4 regions of the Rhizobium sp. WYCCWR 11128 genome follow, and region 2 is predicted to be linked to each of the others. Evidence: riboswitches for the same ligand, from Rfam matches in the RefSeq annotation. Region 2 holds a riboswitch; each other region holds the start of a gene.
What was found. Region 2 has a riboswitch for cobalamin ahead of bluB (5,6-dimethylbenzimidazole synthase). Riboswitches for the same ligand answer to the same signal wherever they lie in the genome.
Positions count from the first base shown of each region.

Region 1: it holds a riboswitch for cobalamin, as region 2 does, so the genes downstream of both, fdhA (formaldehyde dehydrogenase, glutathione-independent) here and bluB (5,6-dimethylbenzimidazole synthase) in region 2, are expected to answer to the same signal.
Region 3: it holds a riboswitch for cobalamin, as region 2 does, so the genes downstream of both, HX898_RS02325 (ABC transporter substrate-binding protein) here and bluB (5,6-dimethylbenzimidazole synthase) in region 2, are expected to answer to the same signal.
Region 4: it holds a riboswitch for cobalamin, as region 2 does, so the genes downstream of both, nrdH (glutaredoxin-like protein NrdH) here and bluB (5,6-dimethylbenzimidazole synthase) in region 2, are expected to answer to the same signal.

Region 1 is NZ_JACCEZ010000008.1:15,843-23,651, reverse strand. Features, by position in the region: gene HX898_RS22790 (EAL domain-containing protein) at 1-604, opposite strand, end outside; gene HX898_RS22785 (transporter substrate-binding domain-containing protein) at 710-1,513, shown strand; gene fdhA (formaldehyde dehydrogenase, glutathione-independent) at 1,645-2,835, opposite strand; cobalamin riboswitch at 3,054-3,254, opposite strand; gene HX898_RS22775 (DMT family transporter) at 3,416-4,321, opposite strand; gene HX898_RS22770 (LysR substrate-binding domain-containing protein) at 4,435-5,310, shown strand; gene HX898_RS22765 (GlxA family transcriptional regulator) at 5,285-6,283, opposite strand; gene HX898_RS22760 (3-keto-5-aminohexanoate cleavage protein) at 6,384-7,286, shown strand; gene HX898_RS22755 (carnitine 3-dehydrogenase) at 7,294-7,809, shown strand, end outside.
Region 2 is NZ_JACCEZ010000001.1:860,660-868,468, reverse strand. Features, by position in the region: gene HX898_RS04250 (sulfite oxidase) at 1-512, shown strand, start outside; gene HX898_RS04245 (phosphatase PAP2 family protein) at 622-1,806, opposite strand; partial or broken gene HX898_RS04240 (SRPBCC domain-containing protein) at 2,508-2,705, opposite strand; gene HX898_RS04235 (PhzF family phenazine biosynthesis protein) at 2,799-3,641, opposite strand; gene bluB (5,6-dimethylbenzimidazole synthase) at 3,999-4,685, opposite strand; cobalamin riboswitch at 4,727-4,915, opposite strand; gene HX898_RS04225 (MFS transporter) at 5,404-6,807, shown strand; gene HX898_RS04220 (HAMP domain-containing methyl-accepting chemotaxis protein) at 7,075-7,809, shown strand, end outside.
Region 3 is NZ_JACCEZ010000001.1:460,123-467,931, reverse strand. Features, by position in the region: gene HX898_RS02340 (HIT family protein) at 7-498, shown strand; gene HX898_RS02335 (ABC transporter ATP-binding protein) at 685-1,449, opposite strand; gene HX898_RS02330 (iron ABC transporter permease) at 1,446-2,486, opposite strand; gene HX898_RS02325 (ABC transporter substrate-binding protein) at 2,483-3,499, opposite strand; cobalamin riboswitch at 3,676-3,932, opposite strand; gene HX898_RS02320 (TetR/AcrR family transcriptional regulator) at 4,145-4,711, shown strand; gene HX898_RS02315 (hypothetical protein) at 4,708-5,256, shown strand; gene HX898_RS02310 (tetratricopeptide repeat protein) at 5,347-5,949, shown strand; gene blh (bifunctional sulfur transferase/dioxygenase Blh) at 6,015-7,295, opposite strand; gene HX898_RS02300 (DsrE family protein) at 7,478-7,809, opposite strand, start outside.
Region 4 is NZ_JACCEZ010000020.1:6,091-13,899, reverse strand. Features, by position in the region: gene msrB (peptide-methionine (R)-S-oxide reductase MsrB) at 1-262, shown strand, start outside; gene HX898_RS32455 (TIGR03862 family flavoprotein) at 303-1,511, opposite strand; gene HX898_RS32450 (helix-turn-helix domain-containing protein) at 1,682-2,104, opposite strand; gene HX898_RS32445 (heavy metal translocating P-type ATPase) at 2,176-4,446, shown strand; cobalamin riboswitch at 4,689-4,913, shown strand; gene nrdH (glutaredoxin-like protein NrdH) at 5,175-5,396, shown strand; gene nrdI (class Ib ribonucleoside-diphosphate reductase assembly flavoprotein NrdI) at 5,406-5,810, shown strand; gene nrdE (class 1b ribonucleoside-diphosphate reductase subunit alpha) at 5,789-7,809, shown strand, end outside.

The sequences.
Region 1 (7,809 bases), on a different contig from region 2:
TCAGATTGGCCAGAGCACGGTTGGAACGCGCGGCGTTGGCAAGGCGGGCTTCCATTGAGGATGGCGTTCGTTCGTTCAAAGCCGTGCTTCGCCTGACGCCAAAGCGGGCATCCTTAAGGAGAGGCAAAAAGAGAGGCTTCATCCAGCGGTACCGCTTCTCCGTTTGGGCGTCCGCCAGCATGAGCAGTTGAGCCTTTTCGTCGACGACAAAGGCCTGATCGTAGCCGAACGCAGACATCGCCGTCTGGCTGATCGCACTCCCGGCTGCCGCCGTCAAAACGGCATCGAGGCTGGAGGAGCCTTCGGTCGGCAGGGCGGCAGGATAGACACGTGCGAGGTAACCATTGCCGAACTGGCCGATAACATGCGCGACTTGATCGACCTGTTCGCGCAGGCGGGCATTCACAAGCTGGCGCTGTCGATCAAGGGCTGCAGCGTCGCTCTCGGTTCCTGCCCAGAGCGCCGAAAGCACGACAAGTCCGATCGCTCCAAGCCCGCTAACGGCAATAAGAAACAGAATTCTTCCCGAAGCGATCCAGGATTGCTGAAACGTGTTGGAGCTGGAAGGAAGAACGATGTGCAAGCGTAGACCCCTGAACACCACGACGCGGGCGCATTCGTCGACGCTAACAAAGAAGCGTTCACGTAGAATTAAAAGCTGTGAGCCACTATGGCGCGAGATCGACTATGCCCTAAGGAGCTCCCGACGATGTTGCGCATATCCATTCAGACTATAGTGCGCGGAGCGCTGATGGCGGGCGGGATCGGTATCTTTTTGGCGGCCTCGCCGCTCGAGGTGGCTGCGCAAGATCGCACGCCGATGAGAATTGCCGTCGAAGGTGCGTTTCCGCCCTTCAACTATCTCGATGCAAATAACAAGCTTCAGGGCTTCGACATCGATATTGCCAATGCTCTCTGCGAGGTTGGCAAGTTCGAATGCCAATTTATCATCGAGAAGTGGGACGACATCATCCCCGATCTCGTTGCCGACAAATACGACGCGATCATCTCATCCATGTCGATGAGCCTCGAGCGGCGTCAAAAGGTTGCCTTCACTGAAAAATACTACAACAGCCCGTCGGTGTTCATCGCCCGGAAGGATTCGTCAATCAGCGATGTCAGCCCCGCCGCCCTCAGCGACAAAATTCTTGGGGTGACATCGTCGACGGCGCAGGAATCCTATGCCAACCATCTCTATCCAGAAATGAAAAGGACGGTTTTTCGGTCTTCGCCGGAATTGTACAAGGGCCTGGCAGATGGGAGCGTCGACATTATCCTCGAGGATAAACTCGCCATCTACGACTGGATTGCCAACACCAAGGCAGGAAGCTGCTGCGAGTTCAAAGGGCCGGATCTGGTCGACGTCACATATTTCGGTGAGGGTGCCGGTATCGCGCTGCGCCTGGATGACAAGGAGCGTCTGACGCGCCTGAACGAAGCGCTGAAGAGCATCAAGGCGGACGGAACCTACGATATGATCAACGCAAAATATTTCCCGTTCAGCATCCAGTAGTTCGCCGGTCAATTTTCGAGAATACGGGATGGCCGGGTTTTCGCCCGGCCATCCCTATCAAGTCCTGTCTTACGCAATCCCGGACGCAAAACTGCTGCGCACTTTTGCTGGAATTGCTCTAGGTCGCATCGCTATGCGGCTTTCGCCACGTCTCCGTGCGGATCGAGGACATATTTCGTCGCCGCTCCCTGGTCGAAGCTTTCATATCCATTGGCGGCATCGTCGAGCGGGATGACTTTGGCGTTGACGATATCGGCAATTGGCAGTCGGTCGTGGAGGATCGCCTGCATGAGTTGACGATTGTATTTGATCACCGGAGTCTGGCCGGTGTGGAAGGACTGTGCCTTGGCCCATCCGAGGCCGAAGCGGAGCGAAAGATTGCCGTGTTTGGCGGCGTTGTCGACGGCGCCCGGATCCTCGGTGACATAGAGGCCGGGAATGCCGATCGAACCCGCGGCTCGGGTAATCTCCATCATCTGATTGAGCACGATCGCCGGCTGTTCCCCGCCCGAGTGGCCGCGTGCCTCGAAGCCGACCGCATCAATGGCGCTGTCCACCTCGTTGGTGCCGACGACCTGCGCGATCATGTCGCCAAGACGGTCGCTCTTCGACAGGTCGATCGGTTCGAAACCGACCTTTGCCGCATGCGCCAGACGGTCCTTGTTGAAATCGCCGATCATCACGACAGCAGCGCCGAGAATGCGAGCCGAAGCCGCAGCCGCAAGGCCGACCGGGCCGGCGCCGGCGACATAGACGGTCGAGCCGACCCCAACGCCCGCACGCACCGCGCCATGGAAGCCGGTGGGCAGAATGTCGGAGAGCATGGTGAGATCGCGGATCTTCGCCATCGCCTTGTCCCGATCCGGGATTTTCAGCAGGTTGAAATCGGCATAGGGAATGGTGACGTAACGCGCCTGTCCGCCGATCCAGCCGCCCATGTCGACATAGCCGTAAGCGCCGCCGGCGCGGGCCGGGTTTACTGTCAGGCAGACGCCGGTATCCTGGGACTTGCAGCAGCGGCAACGGCCGCAGGCGACATTGAACGGCACCGAGACGATATCGCCGATGTCGAGCATCTCGACGTCGATGCCTTTCTCGATGATCTCGCCGGTGATTTCATGACCGAGGACCAGGCCCGGCATCGCCGTCGTGCGGCCGCGGACCATGTGCTGATCGGAGCCGCAGATATTGGTCGATATCACCTTCAGGATGACGCCGTGTTCGATGCGGCGGCCGTCGGGCGCTTCCAGCTTCGGATCGTCGATGTCGCGCACTTCGACCTTGCCAGGACGGAGATAGACGACGCCTCTATTTTTGCTCATGGATTCCTCCCACTTGTTTGAATGCCTCGCTGCAACCGATGCAGTCGATGGCAACCTTCCCTCCGGCCTGCCTCCTCTGCAGCCCGGTGTCCACAACACGAGGATACCGCCGCATCGGGCGATATTCGGATTTTCAAAACAGACAGATTGGATGGAGAAGAGGATGAACGCCACGGTTTTCGCCTGTGGTTTCGCTCGTGACCGTCTGTCCGCAATCCGTCGATTTGCTGTGCAAGAGCTGGTTTCCGGCTCCAGAATCTCCTTTCGATCCGTCTCGATATCTTTCCGGATGCCTATCCGGCGATTTCCTTGAGGATTTCAGTTCTTCTACCGCTGCGGGGCAGCGCCGGCGTCAGGCCGGCGTCCCAATGGTCCATTTCGCCAGTTTGCGAGATAGCGCCTTGAACACCACCAAGAAACCATGCCTGACGGAAAACAGCGATCAAGAAAACGACATGGGCGCAACCCAAAGACGACAGTCGGCAAAGTCGCAATAGCGCTGCGCAGCGGAAATAATTGATCCCGCGAATACGGCGGTTTTCCGGATCGTCCCGGAAGATTTGATCGCCGCCCAAAGGCTTTAGGCGCGATGCGGTCGCCGGCTGCGGCTGACGTCGATGGCCGTGTGCCAGAACACGGCGCCGAGGATGATCGCGCCGCCGAAAAAGGTGGCGATGGGGGGCTGCTCGGAAAACAGCAGCCAGACCCAGAAGGGCGTGAGCACGATTTCCATCGTGCCGATCAGCGCCGCTTCAGCCGGCGGCATGCGCTTTGCCCCGGCAAGGAAGAGCACCAGCGCCAGGGAGAAATTGGTCGCGCCGAATGCGGCAAGAACGACCCAGTTGTGCAGATCGAGCGAGCCGGGCGAACTGAACGGGGCAAAGATGGCAAGCGTCAGGAAGGCGCTGACGACGGTCGGCGGCAGGCTCGGCACGCCGGGATTGATGCGCGGAATGATGATGACGAGTGCAAAGGACGCGGTCATGCCGAGCGCCAGCAGATCGCCCACACCAGTCCCGCCGCCGATCGACGAGGCGACGATGACCGCGACGCCGAGGAGCGAGATGCCGCCGGCAATCAGCGTCCGCCTGGAGACCCTCTCCCTGAGGATGAGCCAGCCGAGCAACGCTGCGATGAAAGGCGCGGTCGCATAGATCATCGTCACATTGGCGACGGTGGTCATGTAGAGCGCCCCGATGAAGCATACCTGACTGAAGGTCTGGCATGCGATCATGGCAAGACCTGACGGATGGAAGACGGAACGCCACTGTTGCCGCGAGATGCCCCCTTCGAGGAAAAGGCAGGGGATCAGCAGGAACAGGCCTCCGAACAACGATCGCCAGGCAATCGCCGTCCACACATCGGTCGTCAGGAGTCGCGAATAGACGCCGCTCGCGCTCCAGGCAAGTGTCGCGGCAACGATGAGAAGCACACCCTTCTCGTGCTCGCTGCCTGCGAGGCGTCTGGCCGGATTTTCAATGGTCACGCAGATATTCTCAAAGAAGGAAGTCGAACGCCGCTCTTTTCTGCCCCAGGAATTGACATCAGACAAACGAATAGTAGAGATGGCTACCATCGATTTTTTCTATGGCTATTTTCATGCACGAGCCGATTGAGAGTGACCTGCTGAGAACCTTCCTGGTCGTTGCCGAGACGTCCAACTTCTCGGCGGCTGCCCAACGCATCGGGCGGACGCAGTCGGCCGTCAGCAGCCAGATCAAGCGGCTCGAAGAGACGATCGGCGAAACCCTGTTCGATCGGGGCGCCCGCGGCGTGCTGCTCACGCGCCCGGGCCTGCAACTCGTACCCTATGCCCGCCGGATCATCGATCTGTTGAGCGAGGCCGCCGCGACGATCCGCAGCAAGCCGCTGGACGGACCGGTGCGCATCGGAATTCCCGAGGAATACAGCCAGACGGTGCTGCCGGCAGCCCTTGCGGCTTTCGCTGTACGCCACCCGGCCGTCGAGGTCACCGTGTCCTGCGACTACACAGTCCGCAACCTCGCCGCCCTCGAGCGGGATGAGCTCGATCTGGCCGTCGTTTTCGACTGGAGCGATGAGACGAAAGGCGAGGTCATCTGCATTGATCCCACAGTCTGGGTCACATCGATGGTCCACCGGCTGCACGACATCGATCCCCTGCCGATTGCGACCTATCGCAACTCCACCTGGTCACGCGATTTTGCGCTCCGGTCGCTGGAGCAAATCGGCCGCAACTATCGGATCGCCTTCATCGCCGATACCGGCTCGGGGCTGAAGAATGCCGTCACCGCAGGCCTTGCCGTCACCACGCTTTCCCGCAGCAGCATTCCGCCCGGCTGCCGGGAACTCACCGCTGAAGACGGTTTCCCGCCGGTTGATTCCTCCAAAGTCGTGCTCCGCCGGAGCACTTACCGTTCCAGCGAGGCCGTTCGGGAACTTGCCGAAATGATACGGGACGCGTTCCAGCCTATGCCCGCATCTCCGATGGCGTGACGCGGCGGCGCAGGCGACGCCGGGTTTCGGACGGGCTCTCGGAAAAACTCGCCCTGTAGCTTCTCGCAAAGGCGGAGGCCGAATTGAAGCCGGTCGCCGCTGCGATGTCGGCGAAAGAGGCTGTCGTCTCGATCACCTTGCGGCGCGCCGCGTTCAGGCGCAGCGCGAGATAGTGCACATGCGGCGGCGCGCCGATGCTCTGCTGGAAGAGATCCTGCAGATGCCGGGCGCTGATGCCTACCCTGCGGGCCAGCCGCGTGAGAATCAGAGGCTGCTCGATATGCTCCTCCATCAGCCGCACCGCCTGCGCCACGCGGGGATCGTGCATGCGCAGACCAGCCGAGGCTGCGGAAAGCTGCTCATCGGCATGGAAGGAAGGCTGCTCGTAACGGAACAGCCGGCTGACCTCGAGCGCCAGCGAATAACCCTGCCGTTGCCTGATCACCTCCAGCATCAGGTCGACGGTCGGAAGCGAACCTGAGGTCGTCAGCCGCTTGCCGTCGATGACGAAACGATCCTTGACGGCCCGCACCTCAGGATAGGCCAACGCAAAATCCTCGTAGTCCTCCCAGTGGACGGTCGCCGGCAGCCCGTCGAGCAGGCTGGCTTCGGCCAGCAGCCATGTGCCGGACTCGATGCCGGCAATCACCGTGCGATAGCGGGCGGCCTGGGAGAGCTGCATCTTGAGCGCCGGCGTAGCACTTCGGCGCCAGTTGTAGCTGGCAAGCACGAACAGCGGCGTATCCTCGGTCGTCGCCTTGAAAGCGCCTTGCGCGGGCACGGCAATATTGCTGGTGGTCGGGACCGGTGCTCCGTCCGGGGTGAGCAGCCGCCAACGATAGAGCTCACTGCCGGAAATGCGATTGGCGCCGCGCAGCGGCTCGATGACCGAGGCGATCAGGATCAGGTTCGCGTCCGGTAGGACGAGAAGGTCGATATCGAGCCGTTCCGTCGATCGCTGCAGCAAGGCCATCTCCCTCGGGTTCCGATAATGTATCGATTGCTTCCGAAATTGCAACGCATTGCCATCCATCCTGTCGCGTAATGCGGACAAGACGAGGGAGAACAAAAACATGCCTCTTGCAATGAACCGCGATGTTTTCATCACCTGTGCCGTCACCGGCGCCGGCGACACGGTTTCCAGATCCAGCCACGTGCCGATCACTCCCAAGCAGATCGCCGAATCCGCCATCGACGCGGCAAAGGCCGGTGCGGCGGTCGTTCACTGCCATGTCCGCGATCCGGAAACGGGTGCCGCCAGCCGGCGCAACGATCTCTACAGGGAAGTCACCGACCGCATCCGCTCGGCCGATGTCGATGTCGTCCTCAATCTCACTGCCGGCATGGGCGGGGACCTGATCTTCGGGGATGTCGAAAGCCCCCTTCCCCTCAATCCTAAGGGCACGGATATGGCGGGCGCCACCGAGCGCGTCAGCCATGTCGCCGAATGCCTGCCTGAGATCTGCACGCTCGACTGCGGCACGATGAATTTCAACCTCGGCGACTACGTCATGACCAACACGCCGGCCATGCTGCGGGCGATGGCGAAGAAGATGACCGATCTCGGTGTGCGCCCCGAGATCGAGGCCTTCGACACCGGCCATCTCTGGTTTGCCAAGCAGCTTGCCGAGGAAGGCCTGATCGAAGACCCGGTGCTGATCCAGCTCTGCATGGGTATTCCATGGGGCGCGCCCGACGATCTCAACACCTTCATGGCGATGGTCAACAACGTGCCTCAGAGCTGGACCTTCTCAGCCTTTTCGATCGGCCGCAACGCCATGGCCTATCCGGCGGCGGCTGTTCTGGCTGGTGGCAACGTGCGCGTCGGCCTGGAGGACAACCTTTTTGTCGGCAAGGGCCAGCTCGCCACCAATGCGCAGCTCGTCGAAAAGGCCGTGCAGGTGGTCGAGGGCATGGGTGCCCGGATCATCGGTCCGGAAGACGTTCGCAAGAAACTCAAACTGACGAAGCGCTGAGGACGGCATGACAGGGATCAACAAGGCGGCTTGTATCGGCGGCGGCGTCATCGGCGGCGGATGGATCGCGCGTTTTCTGCTGGCCGGCGTCGACGTGAACGTGTTCGATCCGCATCCGGAAGCAAGCCGCATCGTCGGCGAAGTGCTCGCCAACGCCGAAAAAGCCTATGCCATGCTGACCGGCGCACCCCTGCCGCCGCGCGGCAGGCTGACCTTCTGCACGACGCTCGCGGAAGCCGCCGCCGGCGCCGACTGGATTCAGGAAAGCGTGCCGGAAAGGCTCGACCTCAAGCGCGGCGTCCTGAATGAGATCGATGCCGTGGCGCGACCGGACGCCCTGATCGGCTCTTCCACATCAGGCCTGCTGCCGACCGATTTGCAGCGCGACATGAAGCATCCCGAGCGCCTCTTCGTCGCCCATCCCTATAATCCCGTCTATCTCTTGCCGCTCGTCGAAATCGTCGGCGGCGAGAAGACCTCGGCGGCGACCATCAAGGCTGCCATGGAGCGACTGCCGCCGATC
Region 2 (7,809 bases):
CGCTGCGGCTGATAACTCCGGGCTGGTACGGGATCGCCAACGTCAAGTGGCTGAAGGGCATCGAGGTTCGCGACACCCGCTTCATGAGCCTGCTGATGGGCCGCGACTATGTCACCATCCGGGAGGAAGAGCACAACGGCGAGACCGTGTGGGCCGAGACCTCGGTCGGCCGGGCCCTGCTGAAATCCGCGCCCGCGAAGGTCACGCGCAACGACTCGGGTCACCGGGTCGTCGGCGCAGCCTGGGGTGCACCGATCGACCGGGTCGAACTGAAAATCGATCAAGGGCCCTGGATGCCGGCAGTCATCGATCACAGCGAGGAGGCCGAATACGCCTGGAAGATTTGGTCACTGGATTGGCCAAATCCCTCGCCTGGAGAACACACGGTGACCTCGCGCGCGATCAGTACCGCAGGGCAAATTCAACCGGCGATGGACGATCCCTTGATCGCCAAAAAGCACACATACTGGGAAAGCAATGGCCAGGTGACGCGCCGCATCCGCATCGTTTGAGAAACGTTGCTGCCTCGCACGTCGGCTGCTGAGTGAACGGAACGTTCCACCGAGAACCCCTCGCTTAGGATTGCGACATTTCAGGAGAAAGGCGCTAGCGGCCCTTCCGCTAGTCTGCCCCGTCTTTTTTTGCCCGCTCGATGAATTTCCCGGCGACCGCTTTGCCAAGTGCGGCACCGGCCCGGTTGTCCATTTCATAGTGGATGCCGGCCCAGATGCGTGAATCGCCCGCTTCCTTGCCGACCGTTCGGATGAACTCCGCCTGGTCGGGGAACAGATAGGCAAGCACCTCGCATCGGGCAGTCGACAACGTGGAGTGATTCGACGGATAACTGGGATGGGCCGGCACTGCGAACAGGGGAGTGATGCTCGGGTCAAGCATGTTGGGCCGCAGGTACCAATAAGCGTATTTCCCGTCGTTGCTTGCAATGTAGGCGTCGTAGTAGACCGTTGCGAGCATCGCGTAAGCCCGTGCGGCGCGCGGCGGGTTCGAATCCGTCTTGTCCTCGAACATCCACTTGCTGGCATAGTCATACCAGTCGGTGAACAGGCCGGATGGGCTTTGCCAGTAGAACGCCTTGTAGCTGTTGGGGAATTTTCGCTCAAACTGGCGGACTGCATCCGTCTCGGCCTTCACGGCCGCAGACTTGCAGTCGGGCGGAGTCGGTGGCCTGAATTCATCGGCTGTCTCGAGCAGGATCGGCTTCCAGTTTGGCATGGTTGCATTGGCGGGTTTGTCTCCGACCCACATGCACGGCCCGGTCGGCACGGTGCCGGTCCAGACGGCATCGGAGCCGTCGGCCTTTGCCCGCGCAATCACTTGCTCTGCCACGCTTCGCCCCAGTTCCAGGCCGGCGGATGAATCGCTTGGGAACTGGACACCGGCAAGGACACGCGACTGTGCGGCTTCTTCGGCCATCGCCTGGAACGACAACGCCTCGTCGGGAAAGAAATAGGCAAGAACGGTCGCGGCGGCTCCAGCGGCTGCCGCGTGTTCGGATGGATAAGCGGGACTCCGAGGCGTGGGTAGCGCAGTCGGCAGTGTCGTATCCACCTCGCTCGGGCGGGGGCGATTGTAGAAGTATTTCGACTCCCAAGCCGCGATGGTGGCGTCGTAGACCGCCATCGTCAAATAGGTGTAGACGCGATGCGCATTGGGGATCGTCTGGTTTGCGAGAAGACGGTTGTTGACCAGGTCGATCCATCGATAGCCGGGCGAGCCAGCGTCCCAGAATCTGATCTTGGCGGCGACCTGCGCATCGTTCTTTGCGACAAGTTCGCGGACCTGCTCCAACTCGGTTGCGGAAGTATCCGGTGGGGGCGAGACTCGGAAGTCTTTGCCCGACGTGATTACCCACGTCTTCCACATTCCAGCGTTTGGCTCTATCTGATCCGATTGGGCGAAAGCGACGTTCCCTGAGAAAAGGATTAGCGCGCAGGCCCTGCTAAAGCCGCTAAGCATTTTCGACCCCCATAGTTGATCCCCGGCCCAGAGACGGAAGGTTTTCTGTTTTGACGGCCGTCCCACTTTCTATTTTAGCCCTCTCTAATTATACCGCGAAGCGCTGCCAAGTGAAAGGATCAAAAATGAGAGCAGGTTGCGGTATGAAAGGTCAGGTCCGAAGATCGCTGTCTTCCTGATTTGCACCCCGCAGGGTTGCTGTGACGACGCTCAGCAGTTAAGCCATCGGCGGGCCCCTTCCCACGTACCGATGGAATCGGTCGCCCGGAACAATCTGATTGCTCCCAGCGAATGGAAAGTCCTTTCCGGCCATGACTACTTCCCTTCGATCTAAAGAGACTGACGTAGCTTTTAGGGAAGTGAGAATGGTCGCCACGTTCCGAACTAGGGCCGAGGACCGCAATTGGCCGCCGCTCATAAAGCCCCTGAGGCTTCTCGGCGTCTGAGCGGTTAGCGCCCCGCTCCGGCCGGAAAGGCCGGTGGAGTCATTTCCCAAGAGCAGACGTTTCCCGAGGCGAGTTTCCCGACCCGCGCTACTCGCCTATGCTGGAAAGCAGTTCGTCGAGCTGTTCCAGTTGCTCCGGCAATGCCGCCGCCCCGCCCTGTAGTGCTTCCTCAAGCGCCTCCTTGGACGGATAGGCTTCGTGGAGATTCAGCAGCGTCTTCCCGCCCTGGTCCTCGAAGGTCACGGTCGTGACCGCGCCCTCTTCGCCCTCGTCGTCTGTCCAGACCGGCTACCGGCCCAAATCGGTAACTCATTCAAGTCGAGCCCATGACTGCTTCTGGCGCCAATTGCAGTCATCGGCCTCAGGTCGATGACTGTCTTAGAGGATAGCTTTTCCGTTTATGCAGGTAACGACATTGCCGCCAACCCAAATATCTTCAGATTCGAGCCGGACATGTACCCGCCCTGACCTGCCCAAGACCGTCCCTTGCGCAGCGATGTATGAAGGCGGGGCGAGATTTGCGGAAATGAGCCATTTTGCCAAACCCGCATTTAGGCTACCAGTGACTGGGTCTTCGTAACCAGCGGCGGTGAAGGCGCGGACCTCGAAATCCACGCCATCGACGTCCCCCAAACATGGTGCAATCAGGCCTACCCTTAGTCCGGAAATACTCTGGTAGTTCGGACGGACACGTAGGACATCGTCTCTGCTTTTCAGGAGCAAGGCCATCCAACCGGGACCGTTGTCTACCCAACTCGCATCGACTATCATCTCAGATGACAGACTTAGACCGCTCATAACTCGTTTCATTAGATCGTTATCGATATGTCCAGTCTTGATCAAATCTGGAGCCAGAAATGAGAGGATATCGCCGTCTCTTCTGATCCGGATCAAACCCGCCTCGCATTCCTGGATAACAACTGGCTGCTTTGGCTTTCCGCCCAAGGTCAGCCATGCGTGGCAGCTACCCAAAGTCGGGTGTCCGGCAAAGGGTAGCTCCTGATGCGGCGTGAAAATTCTGACGCGATAATCAGCATCCGGGACCGTCGGCTTTAGGAGGAAGGTCGTCTCGCTTAGATTGGTCCAGTTGGCAAACTTGGCCATCGTTGGTGTATCAAGATCGTCCGCATCCACTACCACCGCAAGTGGATTTCCACCCATTCGCTCCGAGGAAAAAACATCAACCTGTTGAAACGATAGCTCTTTAAGGTTCCTGTTCATAGCATCTCCTACTGTTCGTTCGCTAACAGCGTGCGCCAATGTCTATACACAAGGGGGCTGCAGAATGCCTTTCGGAGTAACGGATGCAGACAAAGATTTCCGCTTCGGGCATACCCGGTCTTCCAAAGCGTTCAAATTATGCCGAGCTTTTAATCCTTGATTACCGGAAATCTCGGGCTTTAGGGAATGGGCTCGGCATAGTTTCGGACTCGGGATAAATTCCGTTATGCCGAACTCGGCATAACGGAACAAAGATATCTCGGCCTCGCACCGCGTCGGCGATACCGACATCGGTTTGCTCACCTTGACCGTCAATGGCGTGACTATGCGATTGAGGCCATGCTCCACCGCACTGCTCTAGGTGTTCAGTCCCCATCCATCATGAAAGACGAGTTCCTCGAGCGGTAGCCGCTGCCGCCAGCCTTTGACGGAGAGTTCCGGCTCGTCATAGAGCCGGTCGACGAAACCGGCACAGAGCCAGGCGACCACTTCGATATGCTCGGGTATGCCGAGAATGGTTTTCAGGTCGCCTTCACGAAAAATGCTGACCCAGCCGATGCCGACCCCTTCCGCCCGTGCCGCAAGCCAGAGATTCTGGATGGCGCAGACGGTCGAGTATGAATCCATCTTCGGATTGTGGGTGCGCCCCAGCACCACGCTGCCGCTGCGGGTAGGATCGCAGGTCACGCATATGCCGAGCGGCGCCTCGACGATGCCTTCGAGCTTGAGCGATCGGTAGGCCTGCCGCCGCTCGCCTTCGAACATCAGCGCCGCCTCCTCGTTGGCCCTCGCAAACGCGTCCTGGATGCGCGTCCGGACAGCGGCACTTTTCACCAGAATGAAATTCCACGGCTGCATGAAGCCGACGGATGGTGCGTGGTGAGCGGCCGTCAGCAGCCGCTGCACAACATCATCAGGCAAGGGATCGGGCAGGAACTGGCTGCGAACGTCGCGCCGCGTCATGATCGCGTGATAGACGGCCTCGCGTTCGGCCAAGGAAAAACCGGACGCCGCCGAAAGGGCATCCTCATCAAAGGGTCGCATCGTCAAATCCCCAACAACGCGACCGCCCCGCTGTCCGCGCGGATCGGTCTATCTTGCCAGGCCGGTCTTCTGACTCGGCGTCATCCGTCTGCCGCAGCCTTCCCGGCAAAAGGCCAGTGGCATGATGAAGCGGCAAGCGTCGGCCTTACAGCGTTGGGCACGTTCCGGTCTTGCACCGGATTCCCGATTCTCCCGCCTTATCGGCGGGCACCTGACGACGCATCTATTTCAGGAAAGCGCGGCGGCGGCAAGCTGGGCCCGATGTCGCAGTCAAGCCGGAGGCCGCGCGGTGCCGCCTGTCCCTCTCTTCCGCCGGCAAAAGGGAGCGCTGCGGTGCCACGAATCTCTTCTCCCCAGCGGGGAAAAGGTGCCGGCAGGCGGTTGAGGGGGTGAGCGGCAAAGCCGCGAATGCGCTGAGCGTAAGCGAAGGGCAATGATGAAGGGCAGCCGTGCAGCCCCCTCATCCGACCCTTCGGGCCACCTTCTCCCCGCTGGGGAGAAGAGAGCGCAAGCCGCAGCCTCAGTTCCTACATCAAACCCTTGGGAGGACATAAGGAAACAAGACGTACGATCCCGTTTCGTCATCCACCCGCGTCGGTTTGAAGCGGCTAGGCAAGCCCCTTCACCGACAGTTTCTATGGCCTTATCACCACCGAAAGCGTATGGACTGTGACAGTCCATCGCAGCATCTCGGTTGCCCGTGCCCCGCCTCACACCCATGATCCTTGCGGTCGCCCTGTTCATGGAACAGATGGATTCGACCGTGATCGCCACCAGCCTGCCGGCAATCGCCGCCGATATCGGCACCTCGCCGATCGCGCTGAAGCTCGCCGTCACCAGCTATCTCGTGGCGCTGGCGATCTTCATCCCGATCAGCGGCTGGATGTCCGATCGGTTCGGTGCGCGCAACATCTTCCGCATGGCGATCTTTGTTTTCATGATCGGCTCGATCGCCTGCGCCTTTTCCAACTCGATCACGGCCTTCGTCGTCTCGCGCCTGATCCAGGGCGCCGGCGGCTCGATGATGACGCCGGTCAGCCGCCTGCTGCTGGTCCGGGGAACGCCGCGCCACGAACTCGTCGATGCCATGGCCTGGCTTACCATTCCCGCTTTGATTGGCCCGATCATGGGGCCGCCGATCGGCGGTTTCCTCACCACCTATCTCACCTGGCATTGGATCTTCTGGATCAACGTCCCGATCGGCGTGCTCGGCATCATCCTCGTCACGCGTTTCCTGCCGACCGTCGAGCCACGCAGTCCGCGGCCGATGGACTTCCCCGGATTCTTCCTTTGCGGCATCGGCTTCTCCGGCTTCGTTTTCGGCGTGTCGGTCATCAGCCTGCCGGCCGTGCCCGTCATCTACGGTTACGTCACGGTTGCGATCGGCATTCTTGCCGGCCTCCTCTACCTCCTGCATGCCCGCCGCGTGCCCTATCCGCTTCTCGATCCGAAGATGTTCCGTTACCCGATGTTCCGGGCGGCGATCCTCGGCGCTTCGAATTTCCGCATGGGGCTCGGCGCCCTGCCGTTCCTGATGCCATTGATGCTGCAGCTCGGCTTCGGCCTGACGCCGCTGCAATCGGGCTCGGTCACCTTCGTCAGCGCGCTCGGCTCCATGGGCTCGAAATTCGCCGCCTCGCGCACCTTCAATGCCTTCGGCTTCCGCACCGTCATATCAATCACCACTTTGCTGGCGGCGATCTTCCTCGGCATCAACGGCCTTTTCACCGCCGAAACGCCGCTGTTCCTGATCATGGCCTGCCTGCTGATCGGCGGCCTGTTCCGCTCCATGGCTTTCTCGGGCGTCAACGCCATGGCCTTCGGCGATGTCGATGACGCCGACAGCAGCCAGGCAACCGCGATCAATGCCGTTGCCCAGCGTATCTCCATGGCGATGGGTGTGGCGATCGCCGGCGGCATTCTCGAAATTTCGAGCAGCTTTCACGACGGCAGGCTGCTGGTCTCTGATTTCCATATCGCCTTCTTCAGCGTCTCGGCGATTTCGGCACTGGCCTGCATCACCTTCCTGCGCCTGCCGCATGATGCCGGCGCGGAACTGACGGCGCGCGGCCGCAAGCGCCGGCACGCCGAGCCCGAAGAGGCCGTGGCGGAAAACAGCTGATCGAGACAGATCTGCTTGGCGCGAAGGAAGCACTCCTCCTCCGATTCGCAAGGTTCGGCGCCGGCGAAAGCTACACGCGTGTGTTCCAGCATCTCATTCCACTTTATGATTTATTCACATATCAAATACACACTGCGTTTGCGCGTTTTGGGTTGCAATCCGGACATGGGCATGAGGGCTCGTGATGTGACCGTCAGCGCGGATGCCCGTATTGAGACGCCGGTCGGGAACATATCCGACTGAGCCGCAATTCTAGGCCGCCGCGGAATGTTCCAATTTTTGAAAACGATGCCTCTGACAGCCAAGCTGGCGGCGATTATCGTTGCCGTCAACCTCTGCGGCATTTCCGCTTTCGCCACCTATACGTGGATGTACGAAACCCGGGCATTGATCGATGGCGCCAAGGCGAATTGGTCCAAGGATGCGGAGCAGTTTGCCTCTCTGGCCGCGGGCGGCGTGAAATGGGGGAAGGCGAACGCCGTTCGCGAGGCTTATTCGCTCTACCGCGACGACCCCTCGCTCGATCTTGTGCAGTTTGCCGCATTCAACGCCGAACCTGCCGCCGTCGATACCTGGGCGCGCGATGGCGTCAGTGGTTTGCCGGCACCAGCCGATCTGGTGAAGAGCCTCGGCGCGAAACCGGAAAAGACGACCATCGATGACGGTAGAATATCTGCCGGCGTGGTGACGATCATCGCGCCGCTCCCGCTGGATAAGTCGGGCAAGGCCACCGGTTACATCGTCACGAACTGGTCCGTCGAAAAAATCGCTTCCGAAGTCAGGCAGAAAGTTCTCATTTCGCTGCTCACGCAGTCCGCGATCACCGCCATGGCCGTCGTTGCCTTCCTTCTCGCCATGCGCAGCCTAGTCGGCCGGCCCATCAGGGTAATCAGCGAACGAATCAGCGCGTTGCAGAAAGGCGATCTGGTCTCTCCCGTCACCTACAGGGAAAATGGCGACGAGATCGGCTTTCTGGCGCGTGCATTGGAGGTTTTCCGTCAC
Region 3 (7,809 bases), 400 kb from region 2:
CAGTCCGTGGAGATCCCTCAGCGCTTTCACGTTGTCGAGACGGCCGGATGGCTTGTGAACCACCGCATGAACTCCGCCCTTCCCGGTTACCTCATGATCAGTTCCAAGACCGACACCAACGATCTGTCGGATCTGCCTGAAGACGCTTTGGCCGAATTCGGCCCATTGCTCGCAAGGGCTCAGAGTACGCTGAAACGGCAATTGAATGCTCAGCGCGTCTATATCGGCCGGTATGGACACACGCCCGGTTATCCGATCCACTTCCATGTGATCCCGATATATGAATGGGTGGAGGCGTTGTTCTGGAAGGACGCTCGATATCGCCTGCTTGAGAATTTTGCAGAGGGACCGGGGGAAACCGCAACGGATGGCGCAGAACTGACACTGTTTGTCTGGCGAGAGTTCTGTGAACGCGCAGAGCCGCCGCCGATCAGAGGGCCTTCGATCTCAGAGGCTATTAAGTTGCTGCGGGAAGCAATGCGGTTTCCGCCGCTTTAGATCTTTGTACTCATGCATGTCGCCGGAAAATGCCCAGCGGTTTTGGCAGGACGGCATGCATGAAGAGACAGCGCCGGCCTTGTGACCGCTGGCGATCCTGTGGCCGAAAGCGAGGTCGAAGGTCTCCGACCGTCTCGACCAACAATCCCGGATCCCCTCCTTGAGATCGAAATTCCCGGCCATCCGTCAATCCATGACGTATTGGATATGATGCCGGCCATGCACGGCCGATTTCTGGACATGGGCGCGAACGCCGAAGACCCGGCCGATCATATCCTCGGTCAGCACCTCCTCCGGCGCGCCGGAGGCGACGATCTCGCCTTTCTGAAGCACCGCCAGCCTGTCGCAGAACATCGCCGCCAGATTGAGGTCGTGCAGCGCGACGATGCAGGTGATGCCGAGCTTCGAAATCAGCGAGAGAATGTCGAGCTGATGCTGGATATCGAGATGGTTGGTCGGCTCGTCGAGCAGCAGTTCGCTCGGCGCCTGCGCCAGCGATCTGGCAATATGGACGCGCTGGCGCTCGCCGCCCGACAGCGTCTGCCAGAGCTGGCCCGCCCTCTCCTGCATACCCACCCGCGACAGGGCCTCGTCGACGGCGGCGTCGTCTCCGGGACCCCAGGACGACAACAGCCCGCGATGCGGCGTGCGGCCGAGCCGCACCACGTCGCGCACGGTCAATTGCGTATCGGTCGTCGACTGCTGCTCGACGAAGGCGACGCGACGCGCAAGGGCTGCGTGCGGCAGCGAGGAAATGTCGTCGTCACCCAGCCGGATGATGCCGCTGCGAACCCTGCGCAGCCGGCAGATCAATCTGAGAAGGCTCGACTTGCCGGAACCGTTCGGCCCGAGCAGACCGAGCACCTTGCCCTTTTCCACCGTCAGGCTGACGCCGTTGACGATGACGATATTACCGGCGGCAAAGCTCACCTCGTCGATGCTGATGCTCATGCCTTCCCCCGCACACGATAGAGGATGACGGCGAAGGCCGGTGCGCCGAAGAGCGCGGTGACGACCCCGATCGGCAGGATCTGCTGCGGGATGATGATGCGCGAAATAATATCGGCGCCGACCATGTAGATCGCGCCGCCGAGCGCCGTTGCCGGCAGCAGCCGCCTATGCGCCGGCCCGACGAGGAAGCGGGCGGCATGGGGGATGACGAGGCCGACGAAGCCGATCGAACCCACCATGCTGACGACGCTTGCCGTCATCGCCGCCGTCATGGCGAACAGCACGATCTGGACGCGGCGTACGGCAATGCCGAGCGAGGCGGCGGCATCCGTGCCGAAGGCGAAGGCGTCGAGCGCCCGCACATGGGCCATGCAGATGACGAAGCCGGCAAGCGCGATTGGCACCGACAGATAGACATCGGGCCAGCGCACGCCGCTGAGCGAACCCAGCAGCCAGAACAGGATGCCGCGCGCCTGCTCGGCATTCGCCGATGTCGTCACGATGTAGGAGGTTAGTGCATTGAAGAGCTGCGAACCGGCGACGCCGCACAGGATGATGCGCTCACCGGTTCCCCCCGCACCCGTCGCCAGGATGCCGACCAGCAAAAAGGCAATGACCGCACCGATGAAGGCGCCGCTCGACAGGCCGAGAACACCGTAGCCGAAACCGAGGATCATCACGCAGACGGCCCCCGTCGAGGCACCGGCGGAGATGCCGAGCACGTAGGGTTCGGCCAGCGGATTGCGCAGCAGCGCCTGCAGGATCGCGCCCGAAAGCGAGAGCGACGCGCCGGCGCTGGCCGCGACGAGCGCGCGGCTCAGACGATAATCCCAGACGATGCCCTGGTGGATGCGGCTGAGCTCGAAATCCGTTCCGAACAGACGGTTCGAAATCGCCTCCGCCGTCGTCGCAAGCGGGATCGCGATCTCGCCGATCGAAACGGCAAGACTGACCATCAGCCCGAGCAGGAGAAGTGCCGCCGTGGTGAGCGCGGCAAGCGCCCACCATCCCTGTTGCCTGACCGACACTGCCTTCACTGCGCCAGGCCGAAGGACTTGATGCCGTTCGCCAATGTCTCGATACCGTCGATCGTGCGGATCGTCGGGTTCATCGACTGCGCGTCCATCATCACGAAGTGCTTGTTTTTGACCGCGTCCAGCTCCTTGGTCACAGGATCGTTCTCGAGGAAATCGACCTTGACCTTGGGATCGTCAGCGGCGTAACGGCGGCGGTCCATGGTCGCGAGCACGATGACGGCAGGGTTAGCCTGGGCGATGGTTTCCCAACCGACCAGCGGCCATTCCTCTTCCGTGGTGACGACGTTCTTCGCACCGATCGTCTTCAGAATATAGGCGGGCGCGCTGTTCTTGCCGGCGATGAAGGCGTCGCCATTGACCTCCTTGCTGGAGAACCAGAAGACGACGGGCAGGTTCTTGCCCGACGCGCCTGATATCGAGGCGACGGCATCCGACTCGCGCTTCTTCAGCTTGGAAATCAGCGCATCGCCGCGCTCCTTGACGTCGAAGATCTCCGAGAGCTCGGCGATTTCCCGGTAGATCAGGTCCATCGTGAACAGCTCCTTGCGCACGCCGTCGCCGCCATCAGTGTTGACCTTGGCGACGCAATCGGCCGGCGCGAGATAGGTATTGATCCCGAGATCCTTGAATTGCTCCCGCTTGCCGACCGAGCCCTGCGCGCCGACATGCCATTCGAACTCGGCCGTCACCAGGTCGGGCTCCTGCCCGACGACGGATTCGAAGCTCGGGTCGTTGTCGGCAAGCCGCTTTATCTTGCTGTTGGCCTCGGCATATTGCGGCAGGACGGGACCGACCCAGACGGCCGTTCCGGCGATCTTGTCGGCAAGGCCGAGCGAGAAGAGCACTTCGGTCATGCCCTGACCGATCGAAACGACTTTGGATGGCGCCTTTTCGAAGGTCACCTGCTGGCCGCAATTGGTGATGGTCAAGGGATATCGGGTCGCGGCAAGGCTTGGTGCCGCAAAGCCGGCGAGCCCGAAGGCAAATGTCATGGTGGCGAGAATCTGGCGCATGGAAAACCTCGATGAAGGGAAAATCACGGCCGTTCCGCGCATATGCGCGGACCGAAAGCACGCTTAGGCGTGCACTAGCCGCAGGAGGCCCAATCGAGACGGATGCATGCCGGAATTCGGCGAAGGTTCAGCAGGTCAATCATATCTGTTCCTTGTCCGGGCATCCCCGCCCGGTTGATTGGATCGTGATTGACGGCAGGTCTCCTGGCTTGCGGATATCCGTCGTTTCATCCTCCTTCCCGCGATATCTCGCAGTGGCAGGGCCATGAGCCCTTCAGAGATGGCCAGTCGCTGGCCACTCCTGAGATGATCGACAATCCGCTTACAGTTGCGGGGGCAGCCACGGTCTCGGTCCCTACTGGGTCATCCTCACCGTGTTCCCTATTAATCCCCTTGGAGTCATCTTCAGGGAACCGTCGCACCCAGTTACGTCGCCGGCCCGCCCGGCGTCAATAACTATTCCCGCGTGTCATGCCGCCTCACCGACAAATGCGCTTCATGCCGTCTCACCGCGCAAACCGCCGGTTGCCAGAAGACGTTTGACAGCAATGCTGCCATTATGGCATTAATACTGCCATGAATAAAGTGACACCGCCTCGACCCACGGCCCGCGAAGAGTTGGCGACCATCACGCAGGACCGCATCATGGAAGGTCTTGCCGCCCTGTTGCGCGCCGGTAGCGACGAGGTCACCTTCGATCTCGTCGCCCGCCAGTCCGGCGTGCCGCAGCGCACGCTTTATCGCTATTTCGCCAACAAGGAGACACTGCTCGCCGCGTTCTGGCACTGGGTGAATGCGCTGATCGCCGTGCCGGCGCTGCCGGCTTCGCCTGAGCAAGTAGTGGCGCATATTCCCGAGCTCTTTTCTGCCTTCGACCGCGACGAGCCGCTGGTGAGAGCGATGCTGCACAATCCTCATGGTCGCGCGGTGAGGCTCGCCCATGCCGAGGCGCGGCGCGAGAAGTTTTCGATCGCGCTGCGCGATGTCACCGGGACGATTCCCGCAGAAGATGCCCGGCATCTGCTCGCCGCTGTGACAGCGCTCTGCTCTGCTTCGGGATGGGAGAGCATGAAAGATAACTGGAGCCTGTCGGGCGCTGAAGCCGCGAAGGCCGCGCAATGGGCCGTGCAGGCCCTGATCGACGATGCACGCCGGCGTTCCCGCGGGACCGAGGCCCGCCAGCCGGCAACAATGGAAGGAGACGCGCGATGATTCATCACATGTCGTTCGGCGTGCGCGATCCCGGTCGCGTCGCCCGGGTGCTGGCGGAGCTCATGGAGGCGACCGCGCTGCGGGCGCCGACCCCGCCCTTTCCCCATGACGCCTGGCTCGTCGTATCGGGCGATACGCAAGGCTCCTTCCTCGAAATCCTGCCCGCAACCGCGGTCTTCGATCCGGACGCACCGCTCGGCATCCGCCAGCGCCCGGCGACCTTCGAGCCGGTCACCGCCCACGTGCTGGTCAGCGCCGCGGTAGACGCCGCGTCGATCGAGACTGCCGCCGCCCGCGAAGGCTGGTGCGCCGAGCAGGTGGAAACCGGCCTCTTCCGGATCGTCAAGCTCTGGGTCGAGGACAACGTCCTGGTCGAATTCCTGGCAAAGGGTGAAGCCGATCGTTACATCGAAGCCTTCGGCCCCGCGGGCCTTCCCTCCCTCGACGGCAAATTGCGGGACCTCGAGGCAAAGCTTGGCGATGCCCTCGCGCAGAAGCTGCCGCCTGGCGTGCTGGAAAAAGCGCTGGGACATCCGCAGGCGTAGTCGTTGCCGGACCTGCGTCACGACGGATTGCGGAAGGCAGGCCCCGACATAGTTTTGGCGCCACCGATTTCAACGAGGTTTGATGTAGCAATGAGCAATCCGGATAGCACCGATCTCGCCGCCGCCAGGATAGACGCGATTCGCCAAGCAGCCGAGCAAGGCGATGCGCAAGCACAATTTGAATTGGGCCACATCACCGCACGAGGTGAAGGTGTCACCCGCGATAAAACAGAAGGCGCGGGATGGCTTCAGAAAGCCGCCGAACAAGGTCATGCCGACGCGCAATTCCTCCTGGCGGGCCTCTATCTCATGGGGGACGGAGTTGCACAGAGCGCGCCCGAAGGCTGCGAGTGGCTTGAGAAAGCCGCCAATCAAGGCCACGCCGACGCGCAATATTTGCTGGGCTTGATGAGAGAAGACGGCGACGGTTGCGATATCGATGCAGCAGACGCTGTCAGATGGTACAGCCAAGCCGCAGATCAGGATCATGCTGGTGCACAGTACAGGCTAGCCCAGTTGAAAGAGCACGGCGTGGGCTGCGAGATCGATCTGACAGAAGCATTCAAATGGTACCGTCGTGCTGCACTTCAGGATTACCCGGATGCAAGGGAAGATCTACTCGGATTATGCCGTGCACATCCAGACCTGCCGCTACCGGTGTCAGAATTGCTCGATGGCAAAGGTCGCTCCTGATACCCAGCTCTTTTTCCCGGGCGGCGCAGCGTCCAGACGTCGTCACCGGCCAACTATCCCCGCTCTCACAAAGCATCCAGCGGTATCTTCAGATACCGCCGGCCATTCCCCTCCGGCTCGGGCAGCCGTCCGCCGCGGATATTCACCTGCAGCGCGTGCAGCATCAGCTTCGGCTTCGGCAGCGTGCGGTCGCGTGCCTGGCGCAGCGCCACGAAACCGGCCTCGTCGATGCCTGCAATATGCGGATTGGAGCGCTTCTGCGCCGCCACCGTGCTTTCCCAGCGTGGGTGCCGGCCGCCTGGCTGATAATCGTGGCCGGAAAAGAGTCGGGTTTCCTCGGGCAGCGACAGGATGGCCTGGATCGAGTGCCAGAGGGCGGCAGCACTGCCGCCGGGGAAATCCGTACGCGCCGTGCCGGAATCCGGCGTGAACACCGTATCGTGCACGAAGGCGGCGTCACCGATCACATAGGTGATCGAGGCGAGTGTGTGCCCGGGCGAAAACATCACGCGGACTTTAAGCGCACCGATCTCGAACGTGTCGCCATCGGCAAACAGCCGGTCCCATTGCGAACCGTCGGTTTTAAGGGCCGGCCAGTTGTAGATCTCCTTCCAGAGCTTCTGCACGTCGGTGACATGGGCGCCGATCGCCGTCGGCGCGCCGGTCTTCTCATGCAGATAATGCGCGGCGGAGAAATGATCGGCATGCGGATGCGTGTCGAGGATCCATTCGACTGTCAGCCCTTCACTTTCGATATGAGCGAGGATGGCGTCGGCATTGGCCGTTCCCGTCGCCCCCGACATCTCGTCGAAATCGAACACCGGGTCGATGATGGCACAGCGTCTCGTCGCCGGGTCGGAAACGACATATTGCACACTGCAGGTGCGGGGCTCGAAGAAGGCCTTCACATGAGGCACCTGCCCTGCCCGCTTCTCGAGAAAGCGGCGCGCGCCGGCAAGATCGAAACCCAGGTTTTGACCGAAGGCTTCGACATCCCCGGGCTTCATCCGCCCATCCAGCACCTCGCCCAGCACATAGAGCATCAGCGCCCGCGTGCCGCTCTTGCAATGGGCGACAACCGGCCCCTTCGCTTGCGCCATCGCCGACTGAAAGGCGCGGATATCGGCTTCGGTGATCTCGGTCCCCTTCACCGGCACGAAACTGTAGGAAAGCCCGACCGCGGAGGCGGAAGCCTTTTCCACCGTATTGCCCGGCTGCTCCGGCTCCTCGCCGTCAGGCCGGGCATTGATGACGGCGGCAAAGCCTTGAGCCGCGAAGGCAGCAAAGCCTGCGGCATCGGGCTGCCCCGCCACCGATATCAGCTCATTGACCTTCACGGATGTCATCGAAGTCCCCGCGCTGCCTTCGTCGGGCATTATCGCATGTATATCGATACAATCTCACAAGTATATTGCCGAGCGCAAGAATAGGCGCTTGGTATTCCTCCGCGCCTGTCGCCGGTCCGCAAAGCCTGACGACGCCGGCGGGAGACGCCGCCCGAACTCCCGCCCATCCCGACGGTGTATCGTCAAAACGACAGCGTTGCAGCACCCTCCTTGATCTCGGCATGCATGGCGCTGGCGCCGACGATGACGACGCCGTCGAGCATGTCCTCCTGCGTGTAACCGCGAGAGGCGACGCAGGGCGGGCAGGCCCAGATCGTGCCGCCGCGCTGCTGGAAATTCTCGATCAGGCTCGACAGCGGATCGAGCGGCGGCACATGCGTCATGCGCTGGCCGCCCTTGCGCACCAGGTCGATCCCGGTGCTGGTGAGGAACACAGAAACCTTCAGCCCGGCGGTGATGCCGCCATTGGCAATGGTGAAGGCGACGGAGGACAGTTCGGATTCGATGCCCTTGG
Region 4 (7,809 bases), on a different contig from region 2:
CGCCTGCGCCGGCTGCGAACAGGACCTTTTTTCCTCGACCACCAAATTCGACAGCGGCACCGGCTGGCCGAGCTTCTGGGCGCCGCTTGAAAATGCCGTCGGCACCACCGGCGACACGACCTTCAGCATGGCACGTACCGCCGTGCACTGCAGCCGTTGCGGCGGTCACCTCGGCCATGTCTTCGATGACGGCCCGAAGCCAACCGGGCTTCGCTACTGCATGAATGGGCTCGCCATGACATTCCGTCCGACTTCGGCCTGATCGAGGGATGATCTCACTCGGTGCTGATGACTGCCAGCGTCTAGTGTTGCAACCAGGCTTCTATGCCGCGGGCCGCCGCCCGGCCGGTCGCCAGGCAGGCGGTGAGGAGATAGCCGCCGGTCGGCGCCTCCCAGTCGAGCATTTCGCCGGCAACGAAGGTGCCCGGCAGCGCCTTCAACATGAAGTTTTCGTCGATGCCGCTCCAGCGGATGCCGCCGGCCGAGGAGATCGCCTCGCCGATCGGCCGGGTTTCGATCACCGGCACCGGCAGGGCCTTGATCATGCCGGCGAGACGCTCCGGATCGATTCGGTCGCGCTCGGGAGCGAGTTCGCGCAGCAGCGCCGCTTTGACGCCGTCGAGGCCGGCGCCCTTGCGCAGGCGGTTTGAAAAGCTCGACTTGGCATCCTGCCGCGCAAGGTCGCGGCTCAGCCTCTCGATGGTGCGGCCGGGTGTGAGGTCGAGCGTCAGGACGGCGCTGCCATGGTTCAGCAGCCGGTCGCGCAACGCGGCCGTATGGGTATAGACGAGGCTGCCTTCGATGCCGCTGTCGGTGATGACGAATTCGCCGGGAAAAGTGCCGGCCTCGGACGTGGCGGTGACTGATTTTACCGGCTCGCCGGCGAAACGCTCGCTGAAGTTCCCGCGCCAGCCGACCACGAAGCCGCAATTGGCGGGTTGAAAAGTGGCAATTTCCACACCCCTGCCGACCAGCCAAGGCACCCAGGCAGCATCGGAGCCGAGGCGCGGCCAGCTTGCGCCGCCGAGCGCGAGCAAGGCTGCGTTGCAATGGACGATGCTGCGCCCTTCGGGCGTTTCGAAAGCATAGCCGTTTTCGGCAAAACCGGCCCAGCGGTGGCGGGTGCGCAGCGTGACGCCCTGCGCCTCCAGCCGCCTGAGCCAGGCGCGCAGCAAAGGCGAGGCCTTCATCACCTTCGGGAAAACCCGGCCGGACGAGCCGACGAAGGTGTCGGTGCCGAGCCCTGCTGCCCAATCCCTGATGTCATCAGGGGTAAAGGCATCAAGAGCGGTTTGCAGGCGGGCGAAAGCCGCGCCGAAGCGCGTGATGAAGCGGGCGTAATCCTCGGAATGGGTGATGTTGAGACCGGATTTGCCGGCCAGCAGGAACTTGCGGGCAAAGGTCGGCATGGCGTCATAGACGGTCACCGCATGACCGGAACGGGAAAGCAGTTCGGCAGCCGCGAGACCCGCCGGGCCGCCGCCGATGATTGCAATCTGCTTCTGGTTCATTGATGTCTCGCCCGATTCTGTCTGCATGCAGTTTTGGCGCGGGCTCGGATTGCCTGCAAGGGCAGGGATTAGAGCAATTCCAGGAAAAGTGTGAAGCGGTTTTCCGTCCGGAATTGCGGGAAAACAAAGAGATAGAGCATTTTCGTGATTCGAAGAAAAACGGAAATGCTCTAGTGGTGCGGATGCGTGCACTGGCCGTGGTCGGCGAGCACCTCGATGACGCGGCATTGGTCGACGCGGCCGTGGCCGCAGCCTTCCACCATGGTTTCCAGCTCGGCCTTCAGCGCCATCAGGCTGCGGATGCGCTGCTCGACCTCGATGAGGCGGGCCTTGGCGATGGCGTCGGCCGAGGCGCAGGACTGGTGCGGATCGTCCTGCAGGGTGAGCAGCGTGCGGATCGCGCCGATCTCGAATCCGAGTTCGCGGGCGTGGCGGATGAAGGCGAGGCGGCTGATATCGGCGGGTTCGAACGAGCGCTGGTTGCTCTCGCTGCGGCTCGGCGCTGCGAGCAGGCCGATGCTCTCATAATAACGCACCGTCGGCACCTTGACGCCGCTTTGGCGGGCGGCTTCACCGATCGTGATCTTTTTCATGATTTTCCTCTTGCACCTCTAGTCGCTAGAGGATGTAGGAGGGATGCTTCTATTTGACAAGGAAGCGGATCATGGCTGAGAGCGAGACACGATACCGGGTTGGCGGCATGGATTGCGCCGCCTGCGCAACCAAGATCGATACGGCGGTCAGACGCGTGGCGGGTGTCGCCGATGTTTCCGTTTCGGTGATGGCGGGCACGATGACCGTCCGGCACGATGGCAGCAGCGATCTGAAGGCGATCGAGAAGAAGGTGACCGGGCTCGGCTATTCCGTTGCGCCGCTTGCTGGAAGTGCTGCGCCTGCGCATGCGAGCCCACAGAATCGTCAGGACCACGGACATGATCACGGCGATCACGCGGGCCATGACCACGACCATGAAGGGCACGATCATGCAGGCCATAGCCATGACCATGACCATTCTCACGATCACGGCGAGCAGGAAATCGAGGGGTTGCACGGGCACGACCATGCGCCAATGGCCGGTCCATGGTGGCAAAGCAGGAAGGGCCGGCTGACCATCCTTTCGGGGGCGGCACTCGTTGCCGCCTATGCCGTCGGCCATCTCGTGCCGGCGATTGCATCCTATGCCTTCATCGTCGCCATGCTGATCGGGCTGGTGCCGATCGCTCGGCGCGCCATCATGGCCGCCTTCTCAGGCACACCGTTTTCGATCGAGATGCTGATGACGATCGCCGCCGTCGGCGCCGTCATCATCAATGCCGGCGAAGAGGCGGCAACTGTCGTGTTTCTGTTCCTCGTCGGCGAGCTGCTGGAAGGGGTGGCAGCGGGCAAGGCGCGGGAAAGCATCCAGTCGCTGACGGGTCTGGTGCCGAAGAACGCGCTGCTCGAAGACAATGGCCAGACACGGGAGGTGGCGGCGGAAAGCCTTTCGGTCGGTGCCATCATCATGGTTCGTCCTGGCGATCGGATCTCGGCGGACGGCATTATCATTTCAGGCGAGAGCGCGATCGATGAGGCGCCGGTGACGGGCGAGAGCACGCCGGTACGCAAGGGCATCGATGCCGTCGTTTTTGCCGGCACGGTCAATGGCGATGCGGTGCTCAGGGTTCGCGTCACGGCGGCTGCCGCCGACAATACCATCGCCCGCGTCGTCAAGCTGGTGGAGGAAGCTCAGGAATCGAAGGCGCCGACCGAACGCTTCATCGATCGGTTCTCGCGCTATTACACGCCCGGCGTCGTCGTGGTCGCAGCGCTGGTCGCGGTCGTTCCGCCGCTGCTGTTGGCAGGGCCGTGGGGCGAATGGGTCTATAAGGGCCTTGCGATCCTTTTGATCGGCTGCCCCTGCGCGCTCGTCATCTCGACGCCGGCGGCGATCGCCGCCTCGCTTTCATCCGGTGCGCGGCGCGGACTGCTGATGAAGGGTGGCGCGGTGCTGGAAACGCTCGGCAAGGTGACGATGGTCGCCTTCGACAAGACCGGCACGCTGACAGAAGGCAAGCCTCAGGTGACCGACATCATTTCCTTTGGCCTGAGCGAGGCGCAGGTGCTGTCACGCGCGGCGGTGCTGGAGCAGGGTTCCAGCCATCCGCTGGCGCTGGCGATCCTCAACCGTGCCAAGGCGGACGGCGTTCCCGTGCCGCCGGCCTTCGAGCTGGAAGCGCTGCCGGGCAAGGGTGTCAGCGGCAAAGTCGGCGGTGAGACGCTGGATCTGCTGTCGCCGCCTGCCGCCCGCGAGCGGGGGACGCTCGGCGCGGAACAGGATGCACGCATCACGGCGCTGAACGACGAGGGCAAAAGCGTGTCGGTGCTGCTCGTCAATGGTATCGCGGCCGGCCTGATCGCCATGCGCGACGAGCCGCGTGAGGATGCCGAGGCCGGGCTCGCTGCCCTCAAATCAGCAGGCGTCAAGGCGATGATGTTGACGGGCGACAACAAGCGGACGGCAGCAGCCGTTGCCGGCATGCTCGGCATCGACTGGCGCGGCGAGATGATGCCGGAGGACAAGCAGCGGGTCGTCGTCGAATTGAAGCGCCAGGGTTTCATCGTCGCCAAGGTCGGTGACGGCATCAACGATGCTCCGGCGCTGGCCGCGGCCGATATCGGCATCGCCATGGGCGGCGGCACCGATGTGGCGTTGGAGACGGCGGATGCCGCCGTGCTGCACGGACGCGTCGGCGATGTGGCGCGAATGATCGAACTTTCCAAACGCACAATGCGCAACATCCTGCAGAATATCACCATCGCGCTCGGGCTGAAGGCGGTGTTCCTGGTGACGACGATCGCCGGCATCACCGGGCTCTGGCCGGCGATCCTCGCCGATACCGGCGCCACCGTGCTGGTGACGATCAACGCGCTGCGGCTGCTTCGGATAAAGATATAAACATTCCTGACTTCATCCCTCCGGCGCTCGTCGCCGGCGGGATCTCCCGTCAACGATGCGGGCCCGATCTCGAATCGAAAATCGCTTGACCGGCCATAAATAGGCTTTCCTCCTCGGGACTTTCTCCACAGCCTGCTTTCTTTAAGCTTTGGTTAGCCATGTTTTTCACAGGAACATAGCGATTTCAAACCTGTCGTAACGCAATGCACAAACCATCCGTTGACGCGAATTTGGATTGGCGTACTATATCTAGTGTTCGAGGTTCCATCGATTCGTAAGGATCGATGGCTAAGACGGGAATTCGGTGCGCTTCGCCATTATGGCGCGGCAATGCCGGAGCTGCCCCCGCAACTGTAAGCGGCGAGCAACTGTCCGATTTCAGGTCACTGGAGCATGATGCTCCGGGAAGGCTGGGCAGGAGCTTTGACCCGTGAGCCAGGAGACCTGCCTCGAACGAAACGTCCACGGGCGGGGTGTCCGGAAGGTCGCGTTGCATGGCTCGGGTGATATCCGCATCGCGTTTCGCAGGCCGAACCTCCGCATGAGCCACTTCGGGGTGAAGTCATGTCAGTATCTCAGTTCAGGCCGCCACCCGCTCGAGGTAGAGGGCGGAGTACGCCCAGCGGCTAAACAGCCGCATAGCTCAAATCATCAGAGAATTTTTCGACGGATATCGACAGATTTCCGATCGATGTCCTGCGCCCAATCGCGTCGTCACGAGGAATATCATGACCATTACCGTCTACAGCAAGCCTGCCTGCGTTCAGTGCACTGCCACCTACCGCGCCCTCGACCGGTTGGGTGTTGATTATGACATCGTCGATATCTCGCAGGATGCCGAAGCGCTCGATCGCGTCCGCAGCCTCGGCTACATGCAGGCGCCTGTCGTCATCGCCGGCGAGCAGCATTGGGCCGGCTTCCGTCCCGACATGATCAGCGCACTTTCCTGAGGAAAGGCGATGGGTCTGATCGTCTATTATTCCAGCCGATCCGAGAATACCCATCGGTTCGTCGCCAAGCTCGGACTGCGCGCGGCGCGCATTCCGCCAGGCGGCGCAGACGCGTTCCATATCCGCGAACCCTTCGTGCTGATCGTGCCGACCTATAGCGGCGACGGCGGCAAGGGCGCCGTTCCCAAGCAGGTGATCCGTTTCCTCAACGATGCGGAAAACCGAGGACACCTCCGCGGCGTGATCGCCGCGGGCAACAGCAATTTCGGCGAGACATACGGGCTCGCCGGCGACGTGGTCTCGCAGAAATGCCGGGTGCCGTACCTCTACAGGTTCGAGCTGCTGGGCACGGAAGACGACGTCGCCAACGTCAAACACGGAATGGAACGGTTTTGGACACGGGAACACCTCTGACGCGGGATGCGGGCGCAAAACCGCATAACACTTTTGCTCATCCCGCCGGCGAACGCCCTTTGAAAGCGGCGGAAACGCTCGACTATCATGCGCTGAACGCGATGCTGAACCTCTATGACGATGAGGGGCGGATCCAGCTCGACAAGGATCGAATGGCTGCCAAGCAATATTTCCTGCAGCATGTGAACCAGAACACGGTGTTCTTCCACAATCTGAGGGAAAAGCTCGATTACCTCGTGACCGAGGGCTATTACGAGCAGGAGGTTCTCGACCAGTATTCCTTCAATTTCGTGCGGGATCTGTTCGACCAGGCCTATGCCAAGAAATTCCGTTTCCCGACCTTCCTCGGCGCCTTCAAATACTACACCAGCTATACGCTGAAGACTTTCGACGGAAAGCGCTATCTCGAGCGCTACGAAGACCGCATCTGCATGGTGGCTCTGGCCTTGGCACGCGGCGACGAGGCCCTTGCCCGCGACATGGTCGAGGAGATCATTTCCGGCCGCTTCCAGCCGGCGACGCCGACCTTCCTCAATGCCGGCAAGAAGCAGCGCGGCGAACTGGTTTCCTGCTTCCTGCTCCGCGTCGAGGACAATATGGAATCGATCGGCCGGTCGATCAATTCGGCGCTGCAATTGTCGAAGCGCGGCGGCGGCGTGGCGCTGTCGCTGACGAATATCCGCGAGGCGGGCGCGCCGATCAAGCATATCGAGAACCAGTCCTCGGGCATCATCCCTGTCATGAAGTTGCTCGAAGACAGTTTCTCCTATGCCAACCAGCTCGGCGCGCGGCAGGGAGCAGGGGCCGTCTATCTCAACGCCCATCACCCCGATGTCATGCGCTTCCTCGACACCAAGCGCGAAAATGCCGACGAGAAGATCCGCATCAAGACGCTGTCGCTCGGCGTCGTCGTTCCCGATATCACCTTCGAGCTCGCCAAGAACAACGAGGATATGTATCTGTTCTCGCCCTATGACGTGGAGCGCGTCTATGGCGTGCCCTTCACCGAGATTTCGGTGACCGAAAAGTACCGCGAGATGGCGGATGATGCCCGCATCTCCAAGAAGAAGATCAAGGCGCGCGAATTCTTCCAGGTGCTTGCCGAAATCCAGTTCGAGAGCGGCTACCCCTACATCATGTTCGAGGACACGGTGAACCGGGCGAACCCGATCGCCGGGCGTATTTCGATGAGCAATCTATGCTCGGAAATCCTGCAGGTGAGCGAGGCGAGCGAATATAATGACGACCTTTCCTACAAACATCTCGGCAAGGATATTTCCTGCAATCTCGGCTCGCTGAATATCGCGGCGGCAATGGATTCGGCCGATTTCGGCAGGACGATCGAGACCTCGATCCGGGCGCTGACGGCCGTTTCCGACATGAGTCACATTTCCTCGGTTCCCTCGATCGAGAAGGGCAATGACGAGAGCCATGCAATCGGCCTCGGCCAGATGAACCTGCACGGTTACCTCGCCCGCGAACGCATCTTCTACGGCTCCGAGGAAGGCGTCGATTTCACCAATATCTATTTTTATACGGTGACCTATCACGCAATCCGCGCCTCGAACCTATTGGCGGTCGAACGCGGCACGAGCTTCAAGGGCTTCGAGAATTCGAAATATGCCTCCGGCGAATATTTCGACAAATATACCGAGCAGCTCTGGGAGCCGGCGACGGAGACGGTGAAGGCTCTGTTCGAGACGTCAGGCATCCACATTCCGACACAGGAAGACTGGGCGGCGTTGAAGAGGGCGGTGATGGCCTCCGGCCTCTATAACCAGAACCTGCAGGCGGTGCCGCCGACGGGATCGATCTCCTATATCAACCACTCGACTTCCTCGATCCATCCGATCGTCTCGAAGATCGAGATCCGCAAGGAAGGCAAGATCGGCCGCGTCTATTATCCGGCGCCGTTCATGACCAACGACAATCTCGATTATTATCAGGATGCCTACGAGATCGGGCCGGAGAAGATCATCGACACCTATGCGGCGGCGAC